DNA from 3 places in the Chelatococcus sp. KU-N122 genome. Region 3 is predicted to be linked to each of the others. Evidence: predicted binding sites of a transcription regulator. Region 3 holds the regulator's gene; each other region holds the start of a gene.

Region 1 (6,242 bases), 3.0 Mb from region 3:
AGTGCTTCACGGTGAAGCGATAGGCCGGCCGCTTGCGGAACAGCACGACATAGGCGTAGCCCACGACACGCTCGCCGCGCGTCGCCACCAGATGCGGGAAGCGGCGGTTGCGCAGGTTCTTGCGCCGGTTGCGCAGATCGTCCGGCTCCGGCGTGCCGCTGTCGTCCACCCCCTCCTCGATGCCCCGGCGAATATGGCGCCGGTAGATCGCCAGCATCGCCTCCACGTCGCCGTCGCGCGACGGCCGGACCACCACCGGCAATTCCTCGTCCATGTTTCTCCTGACCCGCGCGTGAGCGTCGTCCTACTCGGCGACCACGTAAGTATGCAGCCGAACACGCCCCGACGCATCCACCTCCCGGTAGATGCCCTGGACCTCCACCTCGAAGCCCGGGAAGGCGTTGAAGCTCGCCTCGAACATCTTCAGGTAGTCGATCATCGGCTGCGCCCGTTCGGTCAGGCGTTCGCCCGGCACGATCGTGGCGATGCCGGGTGGGTAGACCACGAACGGTGTCGTCGCAATCCGCCCCGCGATGGCGTCGATGGGCAGGTAGTCCACGTCGTTACGCACCAGCGCGCGGGCGGCATCGCGCGGTGTGAGCGCCATCTCCGGCAGATGCTCGGGCGCGAACTGCCTGGCCTGCAGCGCGCTCACGTCGGCGGCCCGGAAGAAGCCGTGCATCTCGGCGCAGAGGTCGCGCAGACGCACGCCGGCGTAGCGGCCGGGGCGACGGCGGACGAACTCGGGGATGGCCTCCTCCAGCAGCACGTTGTCGTCGTGCAGCTTCTTGAAGGCGGTGAGCGCGCTGATCAGGGTGCCGGCCTTGCTCGCCTCGACCCCCGGCGTGAGCAGGAACAGCAGCGAGTTCAGGTCGTTCTTTTCCGCGACGACGCGGTTCTCGCGCAGGTACTGCGCGACGACCGGGGCGGGGATGCCGTGCTCGGCGTAGCCGCCGGTGGCCCGGTTGAAGCCCGGCGTCAGCAGGGTGAGCTTGTTGGGATCGGTCATGGCGAAGCCGGGCGTCAGCTCGGCGAAGCCGTGCCAGGCCGCTCCCGGCCTGAGCTCCCAATAGGACGGGTCGGCGGCGAGCTGGTCGGTGCCGACCGCCTCCCAGGCGACGTCGTGCACCGCGCCGGGCCGCGCCGAGTCGGGGATCTGGACGCGGTCGGGCACGAACGGCTCGAAGAACCAGCGCCGCTCGGGCCTCGTCTCCTTCTCTTCGAACTCGCGGGCAACGGCGCGGAGCTTCTTGCGCAGCTCGATGCCGAGCCGGATGGTGTCGTCCCACAGCACTTCGCCGGAGCGGCCCTTCATCATCTGCGCGCCCACGTCGAGGGAGGCGAACAGCGGATAGAAGGGCGAGGTCGAGGCGTGCTGCATGAAGCTTTCGTTGAAGCGCCGGTGCTCCACGCGGCGCTTCTGGCCGCGGATGTGGCTGTCCTTGATGTGGATCTGCGAGGCCTGCGAGAAGCTGGCCAGCTGCTTGTGGGTGGATTGGGTGGCGATGATGCCGGGGGCGTCGGGGCCGAGCCCGGTGAGCCCCATGGCGAAGCGCCCGGCATAGAGCGGGTGGAACTTCATGAAGCCGGCCCAGGCCTCGTCGAAGACGATGTAGTCGCAGAGGTGGCCGATCTTGGCCAGGATCATCTGCGCGCTGTGGATGGTGCCGTCATACGTGCACTGCTCGACCACGGCCACGCGGAAGGGCCGCTCCCGGCGCCAGGCCTCCGGATCCTTGACCAGGGGGTGGGTGCGGATGCGCTGCCTGAGCGCCTCCTCGTCGAAGGCGTCCCAGCGCATGGGGCCGATCAGGCCCCAGGCGTTGCGCACGGTCGGCAGGTAGACCGGAATGCCACCGCCGAGCAGCAGCGCGCCGTGGTGGGCGGCCTTGTGGTTGTTGCGGTCGAACAGCACCAGGTCGCCATCGGTGACCAGCGCGCCGAGCGCCACCTTGTTGGAGGTGGAGGTGCCGTTGAGCACGAAATAGGTCTTCTCCGCTCCAAAAATCTTGGCGGCTTCCTTCTGGGCCGCGAGGGCCGGGCCCTCGTGGGTCAGGAGGTCGCCGAGGTCGAGCACGGAATTGTCGAGGTCGTCGCGGAACACTGCTTCGCCCAGATGCTCCATGAAGACGCGGCCGATGGGGCTGCGGCTATAGAACATGCCGCCGTTGTGGCCGGGGCAGGTCCACAGCTGGTTGCCCTCCTCGGCGTAGTCGACGAGGGCGCCGAAGAACGGCGTCTTCAGGGTCTCGGCATATTGCTTGAGGCGGCTGATCAGGTTCTTGGCGATGAAGGCCGGCGTCTCCTCGGAGAGGAAGATGTAGCCGTCGATGAAGTCCAGCACCTCGACCGGCACCTCCTCGAAACGCTTGCGCCGGATCAGCAGGATGATGGGGAAGTCGAGGCCGCGCCGGCGCATCAGGTTGATCAGCGCCGCCGTCTTGCCCTCCAGGCCTTTCTTGCCCCAGTCGACCACCATGCAGCCGATCGCGGCATCGGTCTGCACCGCAATCTCGGCATCCTCCAGCTTGCGTGCCTTCACCGTCTCGAAGCCGGAGCGCTCGATCTCGGCGATGATCTGGTTGAAGCGCACGCCCTCGAGATCGTCCTCGTCGAACGAGGGGGTCGAGAACAAGAAGGTGAACCGCCTGAAGTAATCCATGGAATCCCCGCCTTCATGACTGCCGCAAGGCCTCGACGGGTTCCATGACGCTAGCGTGACAAAAGGCCGATCCGCGCGCTGCCGCAGGCGTCCTCATGCGTGCGGACACGGCTTATCACCGCAGGCCCGCTCGGGCATCGCCTTCAGTCGTCGGACGCCTGCGCCGCCCGCACGCGGGCCGCCAGACGCTCGAGCTTGAGGTCTGGAACGCCGTGGCCGCGCAGCCCCTCGCAGGTCTGGAAGAGGTAGTCGGCGGCGCTGCCGAGCGCGCCGGAGGCCGTGGCGAGCCGGCGGACGATGACATCGAGCGCCAGCCCACCGGCATAGTGGTGTCCGCCCTGGTCGATGGTGAAGGCGATGGCGCTGCCGAAGCGCGTGCCATGCCGGTCGTGCACGTCGAGCCAACGGGGGACGTAGGCCCCGGCCAGCATCTCCCGCTTCCACAGCAGGGCGAGCTCGCTCTCCAGCACGTCGTCGGCGATGCGGAAGGCGACGCCGGTGCACTCGCCTCCCTTGTCCAGGCCGAGCACCAGGCCCGGATTGGCCGGCGAGCCCCGGCCGACCATGGTGGACAGGCAGAAGGCGCGGTGCCAGCCGTCGATGCGGGCGGTCCGTCGCTCGACGGTGTGAATCATCGGATTCCAGATCAGCGAGCCATAGCCGAACAGCCAGGCGTCGCCCGGTGGCCGGGCGTCGAGCATGTGGCGCAACGATGCCGCTCGCTCCGCCGCGCTCAGCAGCCGCAGCGCCGGCGCATCGCGGGCGACGATTTCGTCGATGCGGCCGGTCTCGATCAGTTCCCGGGTGAGAGCGTGCTTGTCCATGATGCGCCCCTGCGGCCCCGCATCATTGCATAAGGGGTTTTTCTTGCCATGCCAGCCCGTCCTCAGAGCATATCCATCCCCTCCGGGATGCCTACGCCCGTCCGGCATGGCGCGTGAGCCGTGGGGGAGAGAGACCGAGCGAGGGCTCGACCGCGGATCGCGGGGAGGGTGCTCCGGCCGCAGTCGCAAAGCGCTCGTCGGGCCCGGGTTGACGCCCTCCTCAGGCCCGGCTTTGATCAGGCGGGCAAGGCGTGACCTGGACGCGATACGGCCAGCGACAAAAATCGCCACGATTCATGGGCAGTTAACCGAATTGGGCCCAAATGGAAGCTCGAGCGCGGCTCCAGCCACCGGCGACTGGCATGTGAGACGCTCCGGCTTCGGGCCATGGCCAAAGGGCTATCGCGCGGGGGTCGAGTAGCGGGGATCGTGGGGCAGGAAGCGGGCAGTATGTTTCTTTTCCGAAAGCGCAGCCAATGACTTACGCGATCGGTGCGGATTACGAATACGACTTTATCCCTCTCCGCAGCCGACGCCGGCAGCGGAGTCTTTTCCTTCCGTGTTTCCTCGGCGGCATCGCGCTCGGCTGCGCCGGCCTGTTCGGCGTCTGGCAGTCGGGCCTCCTTCCCGACATGACGCCCAGGGCCATCATCGCCTCGGCGATGACCATGCCACCCCGAATCGGAACGCCGGCGCAGGTTCCGGCGCCGCAGGTCGCAAACGCACCTGCGGCTGCCTCGTCCGTCGACGCGGCGCCCGTCCTGAGGGGGGAAACGCCCCCGGGCCTGACAAGTTCCAATCCCGCGCTGGCAGCGCCCGCCCAGGACCAGCGCGTGCGCGCGTCGCTCGCCCCCCCGTCGAGCGCCCCGGCGTCCAATCGCGTCGCGATGGCCTACGCGGCCACGCCGAGCATCATGGCGCAGGCGGATCCCAACAGCCCGCTGTTCGACTCCGGCTTCTCCCTCGGCGCGGCGCCGACCACGCTCGGCCGGAGCGCGCCGCTGGCGCCGAACTTCAGTCCGGCGGCGCAATCACCTGTGGTGGTTGCAAGCGCGCCTGCCGACGCTCCGCCGGACGTGGCGGAGCTGCGCCCCGGCCTGGCCGACAGCGCGCCGCTGCCGGTGCCGCGCCCGCGCGGGCTTCGGATGCCGGAGGTTGCGGAGACACCCGTCCCGCCGGCGGGACAGCGGACGGTCCATCGCAGGCTGCCGCGGCGCACGCAGGTGGCGGTGGCGCCTCCCAGCCCTGCGCCCGACAACCGCAACTTCTTCCAGCGCCTGTTCGGCGTCGGCGAAGCGCAGCAGCAGCAACAGACGCGTGGGCCGCAACTCGCTTACGCGGCGCCGAACGATGGCGGCCTTGGCGGCTCCAGCACGGTGAGCAAGCTCATCCCGGAAACGCCGCGCTCGGCCGGCGGCGGCACCGCCATCTACGACATCTCGGCCAAGACGGTGTACATGCCCAACGGCGAGCGGCTGGAAGCGCATTCGGGGCTGGGCGACAAGATGGATGACCCCCGTCACGTCCACGTCCGCATGAGCGGCGCCACGCCGCCGCACACCTACGACCTGACCTTGCGCGAGTCGTTGTTCCACGGCGTGCAGGCGATCCGCCTTACGCCGACCGGTGGCTCGGGTGCCATTTACGGTCGCGCCGGCCTGTTGGCGCACAGCTACATGCTGGGGCCGAACGGTCAGTCCAACGGCTGCGTGTCGTTCCGCGACTACAACAAGTTCCTGCAAGCCTACCAGCGCGGCGAGGTCCGGCGGCTGGTGGTGGTGGCCCGTTCCAACTGAGCCTCAGCCGCCGGCTGCGGCGATGCGGAAGGCGCGCATCTCCCGTCCGTGGGCGGCATAGAGCCGCCCACCGCCGCGGCGCCGTCCACAGCTCGACGCCGTCCGGGGGCGAGCGCGTGGACGCTGCCGGAGAAGCTGCACAGATAGCTCCCGATCAACGGAGCCCCGAGCTGGCGGGAATTCCAATCCACCGCGCCTAGCCCGCGTCAGAGATCACCGGGCCGAACAGCTGCCAGCGCTCGCCGTCGAAGCGGATCAGCTGAAGCTGCCGCAGCGGCGAATGGTTGGTCGGCGACGTGTTGATGGTGACGCCCGGCAGGATGAGGGCGGGCGCGTAATTGCTGAGCGTCGTCGCCTGGCGCAGCACGTTCTCGCGCGAGAGGTCGCTGCCGCACCGGCGCAGCACCTCCGCCATGGCCTGGGCGGCGACGTAGCCATACACGGCATTGTTGTTGTTGGCGTCGCCATCGGGGTAGTAGCGGGCCATGAAGGCGCGGAAGGCCGCCACGTCGGCATCATCCTTCCAGGTCGGATCGGTGACGTCCTTCATCGACGTCGACGAGATGACGCCCCTGGCGTTGTCGAGGCCGGCCGGGACCAGCACGGAGGCCATGCTCGACTGCGGGTTGCCGACGAAGAACAGCGGCTTCCAGCCGAGCTCGGCCACCTTGCGGATGGTCTGAGAACCGGCACGCGGCGTGCCCAGCGACACCAGGACGTCAGCCCCTGAGGCCTTCAGCGACAGAATCTGAGAGTCGATCACCGGATCGGTCGGCTCATAGGACGCCTTGGCGACGATCATTGTGGCGGCTCTCGCGCCAAGACCCCGCTCCAGTCCCCTGACCTGGTCGCGGCCGGAATCGTCGTTCTGATAGATGACGGCGATCCTGGCCTGCGGCCGGGCCTCGAGGATGTATTTCCCATAAACTTCGGTTTCGGTCTCGTAGGTCGCATTGAAGC
Region 2 (6,242 bases), 2.7 Mb from region 3:
GTGCCGCCGGCCGGCTTGGCTGCGCCGTCGTCCGGGATCGTGGCCCGATGAGCGAAGCTGCGGCGGCCGGCACGTTGCCGGAGCAGCGCCGGCGGTGGCGTGGCCCGCTGGTGCTGCGCCTGGCCTTGCGCGAGCTGCGCGGAGGCCTGCGCGGCTTCGGCATCTTCCTGGCCTGCCTGGTGCTGGGGGTGACCGCCATCGCCGGCGTGGCGAGCGTGTCGCGCAGCCTGAGCGACGGGCTGGCGCGGGAGGGCCGCCGCATCCTCGGCGGCGACTTCGCCGTCAGCCTGCTGCAGCGCGAGGCGACGCCGGAGGAGCGGCGCCTGCTGGACGGCGTCGGTGCGGTGGCGGGCATCGCACACCTGCGCGCCATGGCGCGCAGCACAGGCGGCGCGGCGCTGGTCGAGCTGAAGGCGGTCGACGGCGCCTATCCGCTGGTCGGGGCCGTCGAGACCAAGCCGGAAGCGCCGGCGGCGTCCTTGCCGAGCCTGCTCGCGGCGCGCGACGGGGCCTTCGGGGCCGTCGCCGACCCGGCGCTGCTGGCGCGGCTGAACCTCGCCGTCGGCGACCGCGTCAGCATCGGCAACGCCACCATCGCGCTGCGGGCGGAGCTCGTCGGCGAGCCGGACAAGCTGTCCGCCGGCGTCGGCTTCGGCCCACGCCTGATCGTCTCCCGCGAGGCCCTGGCGGCGACGGGGCTGATCCAGCCGGGCAGCCTGGTGCGCTGGACCTACCAGGTCGTGCTGCCGGCGGGCCGGGGCGACGACGCGAGCCTCGCCCGCACCATCGACGAGGTGGGACGGGCGTTCCCCCAGGCCGGCTGGCAGATCCGGTCGCGGGTCAGCGCCGCCCCGCAGTTCGAGCGCAACGTCGAGCGCTTCACCCAATTCCTGACGCTGGTGGGGCTCACGGCGCTGGTCGTCGGCGGCGTCGGCATCGCCAACGCGGTGCGCGGCTTCATCGAGCGCCAGCAGCCGACGATCGCCACCATGAAGAGCCTCGGCGCGCCGGGCCGTCGCGTCGTCGCCATCTATCTCACCCAGATCATGATCATCGCGGCGCTGGGCGTGCTCGGCGGCCTCGCCCTCGGCGCGGTCTTTCCCTTCGTCGCGGTGGCGCTCGCCGGCTCCATCCTGCCGATCCCGATCCAGCCCACGCTTGCGGTGTCCGAGCTCGGCGTCGCCGCCGTCTACGGCCTGTTGACCGCCTTCGTCTTCGCCATCGGGCCCCTCGGCCGCGCCCACGACGTGCCCGTGTCCGGCCTCTTCCGCGACCTGGTCGAGCCGAGCCGGACCTGGCCGCGGCCGGCCTATCTCGTCGCCCTCGCGATCGCCCTGGCGGCCCTGGTCGCGGTCGCCGTCGGCTTCGCCTACGAGCGGCGCATCGCCATCATCTACGTGGCTGCTGCTGCTGCTGCGTTCCTGATGCTGCGGGCGGTGGCGCAGGGCCTGATGGCGCTGGCGCGGCGGCTGCCGCGGCCGCGCGCCCTGGTGCCGCGCCTGGCGCTCGCCAACATCCATCGGCCCGGCGCGCTGACGCCGTCGCTGGTGCTGTCGCTCGGCCTCGGCGTGACGCTGCTCGTCACCCTGGCGCTCATCGACGCCAACATCCGCCAGCAGCTGACGCGGACCTTGCCGGCCCAGGCGCCGGATTTCTATTTCCTCGACGTGCCCAGCAGCCGCGCCGACGAGTTTGCCGCGTTCGTCGGCCGCGAGGCGCCGGGCGGGCGCCTCGAGCGCGTGCCGATGATGCGCGGCCGGCTGGTCTCGCTCAAGGGCACTCCGGTGGAGAAGCTCTCGGTGGCCGAGGATGTCGCCTGGGTGCTGGACGGCGACCGCGGCATCACCTACGCGGCGGAGCTGCCCGAGGGCTCGCGGGTGACCGCCGGCGAGTGGTGGGCGGCGGACGATGCCGGCCCGCCGCTGGTCTCCTTCGACGCCGAGATCGCCAGGGGGCTTGGCCTGAAGGTCGGCGACGAGATCGTGGTCAACGTGCTCGGCCGCGACATCAAGGCCACCGTCGCCAACCTGCGCACGGTCGAATGGCGCTCGCTCGGCATCAACTTCGTCATGGTGTTCTCGCCCAACAGTTTCCGCGGCGCGCCGCATACCGACCTCGCCACCCTGCGGCTGGCCGCCGGCGCCGGCGCGGCGGGCGAGGCGCAGGTGGTGCGGGCGGCGGCGCAGGCGTTCCCGATGGTCACCAGCGTGCGCGTCAAGGATGCGCTGGCGGCCATCGACGACATCGTCAGCGAGCTGGCGCTGGCCATCCGCGGCGCCAGCTCGATCGCCCTGCTCGCCAGCGTGCTGGTGCTGGCCGGCGCCCTGGCCGCCGGCCATCGCGCCCGCCTCTACGACGCGGTGGTGCTGAAGACGCTGGGGGCGACGCGGGCGCGGCTGATGGCCGCCTACGCCCTCGAGTACGGCGCCCTGGGATTGGCCGCCGCCGTGTTCGGCCTGGTCGCCGGGACGCTCGGCGCCGCCGTCATCGTGACCCAGGTGATGAAGCTCGCCTTCGTCTTCTCCTGGTCGGGGCCGCTCTTCGCAGCCGTCGTCGCCATCGTGGTGACCGTCGGGCTCGGCCTCATCGGCACCTGGCGCGTGCTCGGCCAGCCGCCGGCGTCGCATCTGCGCAACCTGTGAGGGCGCCCGCGAACGCGGGGCCCGGCGCTCGAGCGTTTCGCAGTCCAAAAGCCGCGCCCGGCTTCAAGTCCAACGAAAAATAGCCTATCCCGCATCAGGTTATCTTCGGTGGTTTGGGCGGGCTGCGGCGGTGGAAAGCCGACTTGCCGTGACGCCGAAAAAACAAACGGGAGCGCGGCGGCCCGCCGTTGCAGGGCTCGAGGCCGGAACTCCGCATTTCAACGAGTCCGGCCGCCTCCGGCGGCAGTGTTACCGAAGATTAATCGCCGCCGGCCGTCTTTCTCTTGTAAGCTATCCCATATCGGACCATATTTACCGCGATGCCGTGAGAAGGCATCGAGGGGACTATCCAACCGTCTCGAGAGGGATTTATGTCAGACTGGAATCGCGGCGCCCCTGGCTATGGCCCGGGCTACGCTCAGACCGGGACCGTTGCGCTCGATCAGGGCCTGCGGTCCTACATGCTTGGCGTGTACAACAACATGGTCGTCGGCCTTGCCGTTACCGGCTTGGCTGCGATCGGCACGTACATGCTGTCGGTGACGACCGATCCGTCGAACGCGGTGGGGCGAGTCGGCAGCCTGATGCTGACCGAGTTCGGCCGTACGCTGTTCGTGAGCCCGCTGAAGTGGGTCATCATGCTCGCCCCGATCGGCTTCGTGTTCTTCCTGAGCGCCAGGATGGACCGGATGTCGGTGCAGACGGCGCGGCTGACCTTCTTCGCCTTCGCGGCGCTGATGGGCCTGTCGCTTGCTTCGGTCTTCCTGGTGTACACGCATGCCTCGATCGCCCGCGTGTTCTTCATCACCGCGGCGGCCTTCGGTGGCCTGAGCCTCTACGGCTACACCACCAAGCGTGACCTGTCGGCCATGGGCTCGTTCCTGGTGATGGGCCTGATCGGCTTGGTCATCGCCTCGCTGGTGAACCTGTTCCTGGCGTCCAGCGCCCTGCAGTTCGCCATCTCGGTGATCGGCGTGCTGGTCTTCTCCGGCCTGACCGCGTGGGACACGCAGCGCATCAAGGAGATGTACTACGAGGGCGACAGCCACGAGACTGCGGCGCGCAAGTCGATCTTCGGCGCGCTGTCGCTGTACCTCGACTTCATCAACATGTTCACCATGTTGCTGTCGCTCTTCGGTCAGCGCAACGACTGATCGGCAACAGCCTGATCTCAAACGAAAGGCCCCGGGCAACCGGGGCCTTTTTTTGTTGGGCCGCAAGCGCTGGCGCTGCCCTTGCAGAGCAAGAGTCGCGCCTTCGAACCTCAGCTTCCGACCAGCCGCAGCGGCCTGTCGAGCACCTGCAGCACGCGGGACAGCTCGTGCCCGCGTTTGAGGATGAGCCCGGTGGCGCTCACCACCGCATAGGCGCCCTGGCGCCGGGCCAGCCGGGGAATCTTCTCGATCCGGTAGAGCGGCACCTCGGAGGAGCGGCGGAACACCGAGAACACGGCCCGGTCCCGGAGAAAGTCGATGGCGTAGTCGCGCCATTCGCCTTCGGCGACGCGTCGGCCATAAAGGTTGAGCAGCTGGCTGAGCTCGCGGCGGTCGAACGAGACCTGAAGCGGATCGGAGATCGAGGGGACGCTCGAAGGCGCAATGGCCGATTCGCGCCGGAGCTCGATCACCGCCTGATGTGCTGGCGCCTCCTCGGCGGCCGCTCCGTCACCGTCGCTCATCGCGCCTCCTGCCCGTTCCACGCCGGAACTCGTCCCGATCGGTCGGGCCTGCTCCAACGCTTTGAAATCCGGTGCGCTTCCCGGCAGCAGGCGCTTCCGCCGTCCGGGACGCGCCGCTTGCGCCACAGCTTCGAGCCCAAAGTCATGCAGCCGTCATGATGGAGCGCCGATGGCCGGCGCGCAAGGGAATCGGGCTGCAAAGCGCCGCCGGCGCCCAGAGCATGTCGCCATTGGACGAGCATCGTCCGATGGCCGAGACATGCCCCCATGCTTTGATGCTCGGCGCTTCTCTGCAATCGGGCGATTTCACCCAATCGTGAAGCGCTCCAGGGCAGGCGACAGAAACAAAGAATCTCATTTCTGACAAAAACGCGCCTTTCGACAGCCCCAGTACGACGCGACAAAACTCGCGTTGCCTCGACGGCCTGGTCACCGGTCGCTGCGGATCGTCAGCCCCCCAGCCCCCTGCGGCTTCTGATGGCCAGGCCTCGAGCAACGCCGAATAGGAAATGCAAGGGCCGCGTCGCGGCCCTTTTTCGTGGGCGCAGTCCGCCCCCCGCGGCGGCTCCCCACTGTGGCGCTGTCGCCGCAGGGAACCGCCGCCGCCGCGATCCGTTTATAGTTTCGTCGGCAGGAGCTTGTGCTCGGCCATCGATTGCATCATCTAGGATGAAGCGGACAGTCCGCGGGTGGGGGACGACATGCGTTACGCCTTCGTTACTGGGACAGCCCTCGCCCTGGCGGGCGTGGCCCTTGCAACCGTCGCCGAAGCGCGCGAGGCGAAGCGCACGCCGCAGCGCTATCGCGAAATCACCGTGAGCGGGCGCAGCTACCTGGATGCGGGCCCCGTCGTGCCGGTCGGCTCCACCAACAAATACGTCTATGCCGGCCAGTATTATGCCGTGCGCCCGAACTTCGCCGGGCCGCAGCAGCAGACGCCGCTGCCGCAGTACCCCTTCGACGTGCCCGGCCGGCCGTTCTCGCCGCCGGCGGCGTTGATGCCGTAGTCTCACAGGCCTACTGCCGTCGAGAGGTCGCGGCTTAGCGCGCGCGGCCTTTTCGGCTGCGGTTGCGACGGCTCGACCCGACCCCCACCAGTCCCTTCCGCTTCGCCCAAGAGCGCTGCGCGCTCCTGATTCAAAATCAGGAGCATGTCCGAGGACATGCTCTTGACAGCCCCCCACACGGGGGAAGCCGTTCGATCGGCAGCCTCGCGCAACGCTGCAAGCAAGCGCTCCTACCTCCCCCACGAAGTGGCGGGGAGAGGTAGGGGTGGGGAGTGGTCCAGCTTGCGCTACGCTTTCAGAGCGCTTGAGGCCTCACGCCGCCTTGGCCAGCGCGGCCACGATGGCGTCGCCCATCTCGCCGGTCGACACCGCGTTGGCACCCGGCGCGGCGATATCCTTGGTGCGCAAGCCCTCGGCCAGCACGCTGGCGATCGCCGCCTCCAGCCGGTCCGCCGCCTCGACGAGCCCGAACGAATAGCGCAGCGCCATGCCGAACGATCCCAGCATGGCGATGGGGTTGGCGAGGCCGCGCCCGGCGATGTCCGGGGCCGAGCCGTGCACCGGCTCGTAGAGCGCCTTGCGCTTGCCGGTGGCCGGATCCTCGGCGCCGAGCGAGGCCGACGGCAGCATGCCGAGCGAGCCGGTGAGCATCGCCGCCACGTCCGACAGGATGTCGCCGAACAGATTGTCGGTGACGATGACGTCGTACTGCTTGGGATTGCGCACCAGCTGCATGGCGCAATTGTCGGCGAGCACGTGCTCGAGCCTGGCGCCGGGATACTCGTTCTTGTGGACGCGGGTCACCACCTCGTTCCAGAGCACGCCGGTGCGCATGACGTTGCGCTTCTCCGCCGAGGCGACGTAATTGCGGCGCCGGGCGGCGAGCTCGAAGGCGACGCGGGTGATCCGCTCGAT
Region 3 (6,242 bases):
ACGCTGGTGACCTCGCTCATCGCCATGCTGATCGCCGTTCCCGTGGGCCTCGGCATCGCCATCTTCCTCACCGAGCTGTGCCCGCCGTTTCTGCGCCGGCCGATCGGCATCGCCGTGGAGCTCCTGGCCGGCATCCCGTCGATCATCTACGGCATCTGGGGCCTCTTCGTCTTCGCGCCCTTCCTGCAGGGGACCTTGCAGCCGTTCCTGATCTCGGTGTTCGGTAACGTTCCCGTCCTGTCGTCGATCTTCGCCGGCCCGCCTTACGGCATCGGTATCCTCACCGCCGGTCTCATCCTGGCGATCATGGTGCTGCCGTTCATCACCTCGATCTCCCGCGACGTGTTCGAGACCGTGCCCCCGGTGCTCAAGGAGGCCGCCTACGGCGTAGGCTGCACCACGTGGGAAGTGATCCGCAACGTCGTCATCCCCTACACCCGCGTCGGCGTGATCGGCGGCGTCATGCTGGGCCTCGGCCGGGCCCTGGGCGAGACCATGGCGGTCACCTTCGTCATCGGCAACGCCCACAAGATCTCGGCGTCGATCCTGCAGCCGGGCACGACGATCTCGGCCACAATTGCCAATGAGTTCACCGAGGCCGTGGGCGATCTCTACACCTCGTCGCTGATCGCGCTCGGCCTGCTCCTCTTCGTCATCACCTTCATCGTTCTCGCATTCGCGCGGCTCATGCTGCTGCGTCTCGAAAAGCAGCAGGGGAAGTGAGAGCATGACCGCGCGCGTATCATTCGCGGGGCGCAAGCGCTCCAACGGCGTCATGATGGGTCTTTGCTGGGCCGCCGCAGCCTTCGGCTTGACCTGGCTGGTGATCATCCTGGCGACCCTGCTGTGGGAGGGCTTCAGCGGCCTCAGCGCCGCAGTGTTCACCCAGAACACGCCGCCGCCGGGGTCGGCCGGCGGTCTCCAGAATGCCATCGTCGGCAGCCTGATCATGACGGTCATCGGCGTCCTGATCGGCACGCCCATCGGCATGCTGGCCGGCACCTACATGGCGGAATATGGCCGGCACACCAGGCTGACGACCATCGTCCGCTTCATCAACGACATCCTGCTCAGCGCCCCCTCCATCGTCGTCGGCCTCTTCATCTATGAGGTCCTGGTGGTGCAGATGGGCCACTTCTCGGCAATCGCCGGTGCGGCGGCGTTGGCGGTCATCGTGATCCCCGTGGTCGTGCGCACCACCGAGGACATGCTGCTGCTGGTTCCCAACCCGTTGCGCGAGGCGGCCTCGGCCCTTGGCATGCCGCGCCACTTCGTCATCCGGCGGATCGCCTATCGGGCGGCTCGCGCCGGCATGATCACCGGCGTGCTGCTCGCCATCGCCCGTGTCTCCGGCGAGACCGCGCCGCTGCTGTTCACCGCGCTCAACAACCAGTTCGGCAGCACGAACCTGAACGGGCCGATGGCGAGCCTTCCGGTCGTCATCTTCCAGTTCGCTCTGTCGCCCTACGCGGACTGGCAGAAGCTGGCCTGGACTGGAGCGCTCATCATCACTCTAGCCGTGCTGACCCTCTCCATTGCGGCGCGCGTGCTTTCTGCGAGGACCCAGAAATGAGCGAATCCAGCGTCTCCGCCATCGAAATCGCGGCCTCTAAGCCGGCGGCCTCCAATCAGGGCCTCAAGGAGAAGATCTCGGTCCGCGACCTGCGCTTCTACTACGGTGACTCGCTGGCGCTGAAGGGGATCAACCTCCCGCTCTATGACCGCAAGGTCACCGCCTTCATCGGGCCTTCCGGCTGCGGCAAGTCCACCCTGCTGCGCATCCTGAACCGGATGTATGATCTCTACCCGGGGCAGCGCGCGGAGGGCGAAGTGTTGCTCGACGGCGACAACATCCTGGCGCCGAAGCAGGACCTGAACATCCTGCGCTCGCGGGTCGGCATGGTGTTCCAGAAGCCGACGCCGTTCCCGATGAGCATCTACGACAACATCGCCTTCGGCATCCGCCTGTACGAGAAGGTGCCGAAGAGCGAGCTCGACGACCGCATCGAATCCTCGCTGCGCCGCGCGGCGATCTGGGACGAGGTGAAGAACAAGCTCAACGCGAGCGGCTTGAGCCTCTCGGGCGGTCAGCAGCAGCGCCTGTGCATCGCCCGTACCGTGGCGATCCGTCCCGAGGTCATCCTGCTCGACGAGCCGTGCTCCGCGCTGGATCCGATCTCGACGGCCAAGATCGAGGAGCTGATCGACGAGCTCAAGAGCGACTACACGATCGCCATCGTCACGCACAACATGCAGCAGGCGGCGCGCGTGTCCGAGAACACGGCCTTCATGTATCTGGGAGAGCTGGTCGAGTTCGGTCCGACGTCGAAGATCTTCACGTCGCCGACCGACTCGCGCACGCAGGACTACATCACCGGGCGCTTCGGCTAGAGCGCTTCGCGGTTGGGTGGACCCACCCAATCGCAAAGGAAGCGCTCCAGGTGAAAAGAGTTGGAGCATTTTTCTGCAATTGGATGACCTCATCCAATTGCGAAATGCTCCAGGGACGGCGCCTCCGGTTCCGGTCGCGGCGGAGGCATTTGAATATCGAGACCGAGAGCATGTGGGTCTTGGCGAGCCGCCTTTGACCAATCAGCACCATGCTTGAACGAACCAGGAGCAGAGTGCGATGACCGAGCATACCGTCTCCGCCTTCGACACCGAGCTGTCTTCGCTGCGGAGCACCGTGGTGGAGATGGGCGGCTTTGCCGAAAAGATGTTGGACGACGCGACGCGGGCGCTCGTACGCCGGGACACCGAGTTGGCGCAGTCGATCATCGCGGCCGACATCCGTCTGGACAATCTCCAGCGCGAGGTGGAGGAACGTGCGGTCCTGACCATTGCGCGGCGCCAGCCGATGGCCGTCGACCTGCGCGAGATCATCTCCGCCATCCGTGTCGCCGGCGACATCGAGCGGATTGGCGATCTCGCCAAGAACATCGCCAAGCGCGCGGTGGCCATCGGCAGCCAGTTCCAGCCGCCGAAGATCGTCGTGGGCGTGCAGCACATGAGCGATCTGGTGCAGGAGCAGCTCAAGGACGTGCTCGACGGCTACACCCAGCACGACGCCAACGTCGCCCTCGAGGTCTGGAACCGGGACGGCGACATCGATGCGCTCTACACCTCGCTGTTCCGCGAGCTGTTGACTTACATGATGGAAGACCCGCGCAACATCGGCTTCTGCGCGCATCTGTTGTTCTGCGCCAAGAACATCGAGCGCATTGGCGATCATACGACCAATATCGCTGAAACCATCAACTACCTCGTTACCGGCGAGCCTCTGGGCCCGGAACGCCCCAAGGCCGACAAGTCGAGCTTCACGACGATCGACGCGACGAAGAGCTAACGGAATGGTGGGGGGATGGGGACACGCATTCTGATCGTCGAGGACGAGGAGCCGTTGAGCCTGCTGCTGAGGTACAATCTCGAGGCGGAAGGCTATGACGTCGACACGGTGTCCCGGGGCGACGATGCCGAGATCAGGCTGCGGGAGCTGGTGCCCGATCTCGTGCTGCTCGATTGGATGTTGCCGGGCTTGTCCGGCATCGAGCTGTGCCGGCGCATACGCTCCCGACAGGAAACGGAGCGGCTGCCGGTCATCATGCTGACCGCGCGTGGCGAGGAAGCCGAGCGTGTCCGCGGCCTGGCGACCGGGGCCGACGACTACGTCGTCAAGCCGTTTTCGGTGCCGGAATTGCTGGCGCGCGTGCGGGCGTTGCTGCGGCGTGCCAAGCCGTCCCACGTCGCCAACCTGCTGACGGCCGGCGACATCGAGCTCGATCGCGAGACGAGGCGGGTGCGGCGTTCGAGCCGCGAGCTGCACCTCGGGCCGACGGAGTTTCGCCTGCTCGAATTTCTGATGCAGAGCCCCGGACGGGTGTTCTCCCGCGAACAGCTGCTCGACGGCGTGTGGGGCCACGACGTCTACATCGACGAGCGGACCGTGGACGTGCATGTCGGCCGCCTGCGCAAGGCGATCAACCGGCCCCGCAAGCCCGATCCGATCCGCACCGTACGCGGCGCCGGCTACGCCTTCGACGAGACCTTTGCGCGGGATTGAGGTTGTGCGGGGCGCCGATGTCGCGCCCCGTCTCTGCCCGTCTGTCGCCGTCATGACCACGGGCGAGCCCCCCTCATGACAGCGGGGAAGCGCACTTCAGATTCGACAAGTTGACGTGCGTCTACCCGATCAGATGGGCTCATCTGATCGGGTAGACATGCTCCAGATTCAAAACGTTATGAGCATTTCTCTGCCATTGGATGATCTCATCCAATGGCGAAATGCTCTAGCTCTAGCGCCTGCGCCGCTCGGGCGGCTGATAGGCGATGCGGGCGTGGTGGCTGCAGTAGGGCTGCCCGGGGGTCGTGCGATTGCCGCAGAAGCGGAACTCGGCCGACGTCGGATCTCCCAGCGGCCAGCGGCACATGTTCTCGCGCAGCTCCGTGATCGTCACGCGCTCGGACATCGGCACCACGACATCGGGCAGCGTCCGGGCGGCCGGCGGCGCGTACTCGTCGGGCTCGATACGCATGCTGACGGCGAGCACGGTATTGCCCTGGACGGCCGGGCCATGGGTCGGCCGCGCTGTCGCTACGGCGGGGCGGGGGGGCGTCCCCACGCTCTTGCGGGGCTTGGGCGTGCCGGACGCCGGCGCCTTCGCCCGTCCCGAGAGGCCCAGGCGATGGACCTTGCCGATCACCGCGTTGCGCGTGATGCCACCCATGGCCGTTGCGATCTGGCTGGCGCTCAACCCCTCGGCCCATAGCCGCTTCAGCAGCTCGACGCGGTCATCGCTCCAGATGTTTCCAGGATCGTTCATCCGCCCCTCCGTGCTCAGCGCCGCCATTGGGAATCCCTCCGCGATTGCGCACGCTCCTCGTCGCAGCGCAGCGGGACCATCACCAATGACCGGTTTACCCACGACATGTCGTGGTTCACACGCAGGACCATACAAGATGACGCAAGTCTGCGCCAAGACCGGCCCCGGTGCGGTGGATGTTTTCCCCAGGAAGGTGACGAAACCGAGTCCGAATGCGCCCGTTTTGCGCCGCCAATGTCGCTATTGCAGCAACAATCGAAATCGCCGCCGTCCGAACCTGTGCATAAAATCGAGGCGCGTTGCAAAAGCCGCTCGCCGTACCAATGTACGCTTTGAAATTGACAGCCGGAGCCGGGTCCCTAGAATAGAGGTAGTGCCGCCCCCCGCTGGGCGGCACTTTGATTTTTGGGGATTTCGCTGGCCGCAAGGCCGTCCGAATTCACGCCGCTGCGGAGCGCTTGCCGTTTGCGTGGGGCCACGCGGCCGGGACGAAGCACTCCAGATTCGATGTGCTGGAGCGTCCATGCGCCCGGATGACGCCATCCGGGCGGGAGCCGCCACCCAGCCGCGGACGGCGGCTTCGACATGCGGATCGGCTCTTGCGAACATCAGCCGATTGAACCGAAGTGATCCCGCATGAGGAGATCCGACCCGTGACCTCGCCGCTTCTGCCGACCTTTGCGCGCGCCGATCTGCAATTCGACCGGGGAGAGGGCTTGTGGCTCGTCACGCGTGACGGCGAACGATATCTCGACTTCGGCGCCGGCGTTGCGGTGAACTCGCTTGGTCATGCCCATCCTCACCTGGTCGAGGCGCTGACCACCCAGGCCACCAAGGTCTGGCATACGTCGAACTTGTATCGGATCCCCGAGGGCGAGCGCCTGGCGCAGCGGCTGGTGGACGCCACCTTCGCCGACCGCGTGTTCTTCACCAATTCGGGCGCCGAGGCGCTGGAATGCGCCATCAAGATGGCGCGCAAGTATCATGCGGCCAACGGCGAGCCCGGGCGCTACCGCATCATCACCTTCGAGGGGGCGTTCCACGGCCGCACGCTGGCCACCATAGCGGCCGGCGGTCAGGCCAAATACCTGGAGGGTTTCGGCCCCAAGGTCGACGGCTTCGATCAGGTGCCGCTGACCGATGACGACGCGCTCAAGGCCGCGATCGGGCCGGAGACGGCGGCCATCCTGATCGAGCCGATCCAGGGCGAGGGCGGCGTCCGCGTGGTCGATCCGGCCAAGCTGAAGGCGCTGCGCGCCCTGTGCGACCAGCATGGGCTGCTGCTGATCTTCGACGAGGTGCAGACCGGCGTGGGCCGGACGGGCAAGCTCTTCGCCTACGAATGGTCCGGCGTCGCGCCGGACATCATGGGCATCGCCAAGGGCATCGGCGGCGGCTTCCCGCTCGGTGCCTGCCTGTCGA

Evidence for each region. The regulator PhoB, encoded in region 3, activates phosphate uptake and scavenging genes when phosphate is short. The targets are predictions, from matches to a motif close to TGTCATNNANCTGTCAT.
Region 1: a site for PhoB is predicted at 2,707-2,723, ahead of ACZ5PO_RS33200 (Orn/Lys/Arg family decarboxylase). Genes of this name have one in related genera too.
Region 2: a site for PhoB is predicted at 4,461-4,477, ahead of ACZ5PO_RS07285 (DUF2794 domain-containing protein). Genes of this name have one in related genera too.

What each region holds. Positions count from the first base shown of each region.
Region 1 is NZ_AP043981.1:7,336,846-7,343,087, reverse strand. Features, by position in the region: gene ACZ5PO_RS33205 (N-acetyltransferase family protein) at 1-274, opposite strand, end outside; gene ACZ5PO_RS33200 (Orn/Lys/Arg family decarboxylase) at 305-2,662, opposite strand; gene ACZ5PO_RS33195 (gamma-glutamylcyclotransferase) at 2,806-3,486, opposite strand; gene ACZ5PO_RS33190 (DUF2778 domain-containing protein) at 3,963-5,282, shown strand; gene ACZ5PO_RS33185 (ABC transporter substrate-binding protein) at 5,479-6,242, opposite strand, start outside.
Region 2 is NZ_AP043981.1:1,638,742-1,644,983, reverse strand. Features, by position in the region: gene ACZ5PO_RS07300 (ABC transporter ATP-binding protein) at 1-51, shown strand, start outside; gene ACZ5PO_RS07295 (ABC transporter permease) at 48-2,642, shown strand; gene ACZ5PO_RS07290 (Bax inhibitor-1/YccA family protein) at 3,014-3,796, shown strand; gene ACZ5PO_RS07285 (DUF2794 domain-containing protein) at 3,907-4,320, opposite strand; gene ACZ5PO_RS07280 (hypothetical protein) at 5,022-5,327, shown strand; gene leuB (3-isopropylmalate dehydrogenase) at 5,640-6,242, opposite strand, start outside.
Region 3 is NZ_AP043981.1:4,337,079-4,343,320, forward strand. Features, by position in the region: gene pstC (phosphate ABC transporter permease subunit PstC) at 1-723, shown strand, start outside; gene pstA (phosphate ABC transporter permease PstA) at 728-1,573, shown strand; gene pstB (phosphate ABC transporter ATP-binding protein PstB) at 1,570-2,391, shown strand; gene phoU (phosphate signaling complex protein PhoU) at 2,630-3,346, shown strand; gene phoB (phosphate regulon transcriptional regulator PhoB) at 3,362-4,060, shown strand; gene ACZ5PO_RS19545 (GcrA family cell cycle regulator) at 4,293-4,820, opposite strand; gene ACZ5PO_RS19550 (acetylornithine transaminase) at 5,474-6,242, shown strand, end outside.